Regions from separate parts of the Filifactor villosus genome, predicted to be linked through region 2. Evidence: riboswitches for the same ligand, from Rfam matches in the RefSeq annotation. Region 2 holds a riboswitch; each other region holds the start of a gene.

Region 1 (2,330 bases), on a different contig from region 2:
GATCGGTGTCGCGATGGGAAATGCAGGCAATGAACTCAAAAAGATGGCGGATTATGTGACGGATACCAATACGAAAGAAGGGTTTTCCAAGGCAATGCGTTATATTTTGGAAGGGGGCGTAAGCAGATAGATGCCAGTAAATATCGTTTTGATCGAACCTGAGATACCGGGAAATACCGGAAATATCATAAGGACCTGTGCATGTACGGGAGCTAACTTGCACTTGATCAGGCCCTTGGGTTTTTCGATGGAAGAAAAAAAGCTGAGAAGAGCAGGACTGGACTACTTGGATCTGGTCGAGATCTTCTACTATGACAACTATGCCGAGTTCGAAAAGCAACACGAGGGTGGACAGTTCTTTTTTTATTCGACGAAGGCGAGTAAGAACCATGATGAAGTATCCTATAAGGACGGATGTTTTTTGATCTTCGGTAAGGAAACCAAGGGAATAGCCGACCACATCCTGGAAGCTCATAAAGAAAGCATGGTTCGCATCCCCATGTTGAATGAAGAGAGAATGAGGTGTTTAAACCTTTCCAACTCCGTGGCGATCGGAGTGTATGAGGCAATTCGACAGATAGGGTTCGGCTCCTTTAGATAAAAATTTATCAAAACCCCCTTGAAGATTCTTGGGGTTTGTGGTATCTTATAGTCAGACAACTGAATAATAAGTGTATGGTGTATTCTATCTTCTTTGGATACGAATACTTAAAAGGGAAGTTCGGTAAGATTCCGACGCGGTCCAGCCACTGTAAGACGGAGTGCTTTGTTGATGAATAACCACTGTGAGAAACGGGAAGGGAACAAAGTATGATGAAGTTAGCCAGGAGACCTGCCATAGACTTGCTCCAGTTAAGTTCTCACTTGGATATGAGAAGGAGGTTTATCAAGCGCTTTGTTTGCCTTTTAGACATCTGACTCCAAGAGACAGATGTTTTTGTTTTTCTTGGATAGAGGCTTTGTTTTGAAGTGCTTGGGATTACGGTGTGTAAACGTCGAGCCGAAGGTTCCCCTAAGCCTTCAGCTTGCTTTACAATATACTTTTAATTTTTCCTTAAAACTCTTTGTACTTTCCGGAACTTAATTGCTTAGGTTCCGGTTTTTTTGCAATTAAGTTCCGGTTCCCTCAAGGGAAGGTCAAAGGAGGATAAGGTGAGAGGAGTTGTGTTATGCCAAAGATTATCAATAATGTAAGAGAACATATTTTGGAAGAAGCAAGCAGGATATTGAGAACGCAGGGAAAAAAATCGCTTAATATCAGAAGCATTGCACATTCCTGTGATATCGGAGTAGGGACCTTTTATAACTACTTTCCGAGTAAGTCCGAACTCTTCCTTGCACTCTATGAAGAGGAGTTAAAGAATTTTTGCGGAAGGATAAAAATGATATCTGAACAGGATATAGACTTTGAACAGAAGATGGAACATACGTTTCAAGAACTTTCCGAGTTCTTTAATGTATGTGAAGCCTATCAGATACATACCATGAAGAGCAAGAATGATCTTCTTAGAGAAAGCATAGGAAATCAGAGTATTTTTTCCACGGTCGAGGCGATGATTGAAAACGAAGAAGAAAGGGGCGGAATTCATACGGTCCTTACAGCAAGTAAGTTGACTGAATTTATCCTCTCCAACCTGGTCTATCTGTATCAAAGACCTTATATGAATTTTGAACAGCTTTACAGTTGTTTCAACTTTTTTGTAAAAATTCCTTCCGGCAGAGGGTTGCGTAATTACAGTGTAGTCAGCTGAAAAAATTCTATTCAAGATGTCAAAAGTCTGTGTGAAATCTACTTTTTGCTTATATTTCATGGAGAAGAACCTGTATTCTGTGAGAGGAAATTATATAACAGGCAGACAAATGGGTTTCTGCTTAGCAATACCGTCAAAAAAATTTGGCGGTATTTTTTATATAACTCACAGACAATAGCATCGTTTATAGAAGAAAAGCATTGACATTCGTACATAGAACGGAAAGGGGATTGTGCTGTTGTTCCTTAAGTTATGGATTACATTGATTTGTAATCAGGATGAAAGGAATTTTATGGTTACAAAACCGATATAACCATACTTCTATCGAGGAATAGTATTAAGAAGTTTTGATGGCATCAGATTTTTTCTCCAAAAATGTCCTCGTTCCGTTTGCACCTTCATTTACTATAAATTATGATTTATCTCTATACCTTCCATACACCTGACATCTTAATTGGATTTTCGTATAAAACGAATACTCGAAGTCACAAACCAAATATAACCGCTTTTTTATTGAAAAACAGCATAAAAAGTGTAAAACTCGATTTTGTATTAAAAGTGTGGTATTCTTATGAATTT
Region 2 (2,330 bases):
AACATAAATATATTTGTAGTAGGTTTTAGTGCGAGTAGGGGAGGAGGTATATACTTAGAATTTTTAAATAGCAAATCAATATCTAAATAAAATAATATATTGATGGAATTGACAGGACGGATTCTTTGTGATAGGATGAAAACAAATAAAAAATTCATAATGAAAGTTTGGCTGGTAGATAAACTTGTACTAATCAAAAGTTTTTTTCGAGATTGGAAAAAGCTTATTCGATACTAAGAAGGGTTTATTTTTAATAGGGAAGACGGGTGAAATTCCCGCGCAGTTACCTCTGCCGTAACGAGGACGAAGAACAAAAACCACTGTTTGAAGCAACGGGAAGGTGTTCAAAGGATGAATCGGAGCCGGAAGACCTGCCTGTCAAATTGCTTTGTTCTTGGGATAAGAGGGTAAAAGCAGAAGCGTTAATCTAAGAGAAGGATGATGAAACACTCTTCGGTGTCCTATTCTTTGTGGGTATCGGACTCTTCACCGGATTCTGTCACTTAAGTCAGATTTTTCGTACAAGAGGACGGTTTCTTTTGTGAAGAAGATGGGCGGTTAGGACTGAGTCTCTTTTATTGTAATTCTTTAAAATCAAAATCGATATTCAAAATACTCTCGTTTTTCAAGGCGAAGAGTGTTTTTTATTGTATGGAAGAAGCTCTCAGCGGTTGCGGGAGAAGTCTTGTAGAGCTTCTTTATCCTAAAACGAAAGGAGATTATATAATGAAATCGAAGTGGAAAACTGTGTCTAGGAGGGTAATGGCACTGCTATTAAGTCTTTTACTGTTTTTTCCGAATTTTGTGTCACCAGAATCCTGGGCAGATGAGTTTTTAACAAGTATGGAGGTGCAGATGAGCCCTTTATCAAGTGCGGATGATTCGGAGGTTTCCAGTGGGGAAGATCCGGTGTCGGAATCGTCTGGGAATAATTCCGATACTAAGATACAGGGCAGCCTTCCCTTTGAGATTCGATACTATAAGGATGCAGATTGGCATGGGATTGAAGGGGGAAGGCTCAGCTTTGAAGCGGGAAAACGTTTTGAATTAAAGACGGTGTTTCTCGATCAGAGCGACGGAGAGCTTAAACACGCCTATGTTAAATTTGAACTGGACGGCCAATCGGTAGACAGCTATCCATTCAATGACAATGAAGTCTTGTATGCAAAGAGGGATTGGAACCGATGGAACAACGCTTGGATCCTCCAGGCAAAAAAACCGGGACAGGCAGTGATCAAAATTACGGTTCCGGATTATGAGCCTGTTGAGATCGTGGTGGAGGTTCAGGAAGTTCCTCCGAAGCAGGATGGGGAAAATCCTTGGGATATAGAAACAAAGCAGGATTTTGATTTTTTCCATACAGCTTCTGAAGGAGATAACAAACTTGGGGAGAAATGGTTGATCTACAAGCCTTATGAACAGGAGTATACACTTAAGGCAATTTTAGTAGAAGGAAAAGAGTATGATTCTTCCAAAGAGTGGACATGGAACTGGTCGATCCACAGTGAAGGTGTTACGGAACATACACCGGCGATTAAAAGAATTTCTTCCGATGAGGATACCTTTACATTTAAGGTTCTAAGACCAGGAGAAGAGACAATTTCTGTTTGGATGTCCAGTGAAGACGATGAGGAAGAATTTGAAGGCAGCATTGATATTCATGTCTTAAATCAAACTGCCGAGACAGATGAAATTGCTTTCTCATACAAGAAGGATGAGGATTGGATACCGATTCCCGCAACATTGAATCTGGACTATGACTTTGGGAATCATATTCATTTTCTTAAAGCTACAGCACCGAACTCAAAACTGATAGAGTGGAAGATTCCTCCTCAAACACAGGAAGGACTTCGACTTATTCGAGACGGTTCTGACACCTTGAAGTTTGAACTACTCAAAGCAGGAAGGTTTACGCTTACAGCTCGAGAGGGGGAAGCTCGAAGAAATATTGTAGTCAATGTTGAGAAGGCAGGGACGCCTCGTTTGAGATACCAGGTGGAAGGAGAATATACCCGCAGGGATATCGCCGAGGAAGGACTTCGTTTAACCAAAGACGGACAGGACGTTCTTGTATCGGTGGATAACGGTGAAGCAGGACTGCAGTATACAGCCGCTCCGGAGGGGATAATAGATGTTTCCGGTACCGATCTTGCAACCGTTCGACCCCGAGGTGTCGGAAAGGCGGTTCTGACAGTGACATCCCCAAGCGGAAAGGTTGCAGATATCGATGTGACAGTAACCGAAAAGCCTCTTACCGAGGTGAAAATCAGCCCTCGCAAAACCGAAATGGAGGTCGATGAGAAGCTTGTTCTGAATGCGGCAGTGGCTCA
Region 3 (2,330 bases), on a different contig from region 2:
TTGCTGCAAAAATGAGAGTGGAGGTAGGTGCCGAGTACATTCTTGTACGCAAAGCCCCCTTCCCACTCACGAAGCAGTGTTCCGTCCTGATACTTCTGCATCTTGAAGACCCCTTGCAGATCCGTTTCAAAGTCCGAGTAATGGAACTCATGTCCCCTCACCTCTTCTTCGCACTTTGCGATCACAACTTCCCTCTTTGCAGTTCCCTGACAGTATCCGAAACGTTGCAGGCGATCCTTCATTACGCTTTTCCCGTCCAAAAGTCCTACCATCTCATACTCATAACGCTCCTGATCCAGGAGGGAGGTCCCCAAATACATCAGTCCTCCGCACTCCGCGTAAATCACCCCGCCGTCTTCTCCGAAACGCCGGATACTCTCCCTCATGGAACGATTTGCCTCCAACTCCTTTGCAAAGACTTCGGGAAAACCACCCCCCAGGAAGACTCCGTCACAGTTCGGCAGAGCAGCGTCTCCAAGAGGGCTGAACTCTACCAATTCCACCCCCATATAGCGAAGCAGTTCCAAACTGTCCTCATAATAGAAATGAAAGGCCTTGTCCCTGGCAAGAGCCAGCTTGACGTCCGTGATATTTCTGACACCGCTCCTCCTCTTCTCATCATAGGAAAGCTCAGAAAATTCGGCGAGTTCAAGGATCTTCTCCACATCGACATATTCTTCCACCACATCCGCCATCATATTAAACATGGAATCTAACTCATCGAGCTCACAGCCCGGTATCAGGCCGAGGTGTCTGGATGGAAGGGCAAAGCTTTTGTTAGGCGGGATCCTTCCGAGAACCGGTACTCCCGTATAGCCTTCGATTGCCCTCTTCAAAATTTGATAGTGGCTTTGCGACGATACGTTGTTGACAATGACTCCTCCGATCCGAACATCCTTATCCAAGTCTCTGTAACCCAGAACCGTAGCGGCCGCAGAACCCGCAAGACTCTTTGCATCCAAGATCAGGATGACCTTGCAGTCCAAGATCTTGGCCATACTTGCCGTACTGCAATAATCGATCCGATAGCCGTATCCGTCGTAGAGTCCCATTACTCCTTCGATCACTTGGATGTCCGCAACATCCTTCCTCCCTGCAAAGAGGTACCTCAACTCCTCCTTGTCAAGCATGAATTCATCCAAGTTGCGAGAGAGCTGCCCACAAGCCTTTTCATGGAAGGAGGGATCTATATAGTCCGGTCCCACCTTATAGGGTGCAACCTTATAATTTCTTCTTTTAAGCAGCCTCATCAAGGCCGATACGATCGTTGTCTTTCCCGACGAGCTGCTGACACCTGCAAACATTATTTTTTTCAAGCAAGTCTCCTTTCCGATCACAACAAAAAAGGACTCCTTCGAGCCCAATTACAATCCGATATCGTCTTCTTTTCCCACCCGAAAATATATAATCTGGAACTATAAGGTCTGACTTGGAAACAAAGAGTTTCTTACAGTAGCGGGGGCTGTAAAGGCTTTTCACCTTTTTCCGATAGTTTCTCATACAGTAATACTACCATCAAAACGAGCCCTCGTCAATATACAGGCGGAAGGAGGTTTTTGAACGTATCTTATTTCCTGTATACTTCGATTAAAACAGATGTGATATACGTAACTCTCATTCAATCGAAATGTTATCCTACCCATATCCGTAAACGCAAAAAATTTCATCTTCCGTAGAATACCGGACAACTCTATCAACAGCCGATAACGGTATCAAAAAAACTGCGGTATAGTACTGTTTATCCGCTTAAATGATTGCTATCAATGTCTTTCTATGGTCGATAAAATAGATGTTGATGCTTGCAGACACGGATACAACCACACCTCTATCGGAGGATAGTATAATACTGTTGTCATTTAAATTATGGATATAAACGATCTGTGACCCGTAGAAGATAAACCGATTTTTCGTAAGTTGAAAAAAGGATATATCCATGCTTCTATTGGAGAATAGTATAATACGATTCTTCCTTTGAGTTGTAGATATAAATAATCTGTGACCCGTAGAAGATAAACCGATTTTTCGTAAGTTGAAAAAAGGATATATCCATGCTTCTATTGGAGAATAGTATAAGATCCTCAATGTTTAAATCTTGGACAAAAAAAGAAGACGGATGATCTTCCGCCTTCTGTGACTTACATACATTCCCGATGGAATATAAGTTCTCCCGTTTCTTTCGAAACAACTTATTCCGCATCTACCGGTGTTTCTTCAGCAACTTCTTCCGAAACCTCGATGTTTTCGCTTACAGACGCCTCTGCAATATCTTCTTCCGATACCGACTGTGCATCGGGTCCTTCCACTACTTCTTCCTGATCTTCGTTGAGGTT

Evidence for each region. Region 2 has a riboswitch for cobalamin ahead of ACFO4R_RS05515 (S-layer homology domain-containing protein). Riboswitches for the same ligand answer to the same signal wherever they lie in the genome.
Region 1: it holds a riboswitch for cobalamin, as region 2 does, so the genes downstream of both, ACFO4R_RS03015 (TetR/AcrR family transcriptional regulator) here and ACFO4R_RS05515 (S-layer homology domain-containing protein) in region 2, are expected to answer to the same signal.
Region 3: it holds a riboswitch for cobalamin, as region 2 does, so the genes downstream of both, ACFO4R_RS05235 (cobyrinate a,c-diamide synthase) here and ACFO4R_RS05515 (S-layer homology domain-containing protein) in region 2, are expected to answer to the same signal.

Annotation. Positions count from the first base shown of each region.
Region 1 is NZ_JBHSHL010000009.1:62,893-65,222, forward strand. It holds gene ACFO4R_RS03005 (Cof-type HAD-IIB family hydrolase) at 1-130, shown strand, start outside; gene ACFO4R_RS03010 (tRNA (cytidine(34)-2'-O)-methyltransferase) at 131-601, shown strand; cobalamin riboswitch at 660-854, shown strand; gene ACFO4R_RS03015 (TetR/AcrR family transcriptional regulator) at 1,170-1,751, shown strand.
Region 2 is NZ_JBHSHL010000019.1:4,996-7,325, reverse strand. It holds cobalamin riboswitch at 224-393, shown strand; gene ACFO4R_RS05515 (S-layer homology domain-containing protein) at 856-2,330, shown strand, end outside.
Region 3 is NZ_JBHSHL010000015.1:27,023-29,352, reverse strand. It holds gene ACFO4R_RS05235 (cobyrinate a,c-diamide synthase) at 1-1,316, opposite strand, end outside; cobalamin riboswitch at 1,299-1,529, opposite strand; gene ACFO4R_RS05230 (30S ribosomal protein S1) at 2,187-2,330, opposite strand, start outside.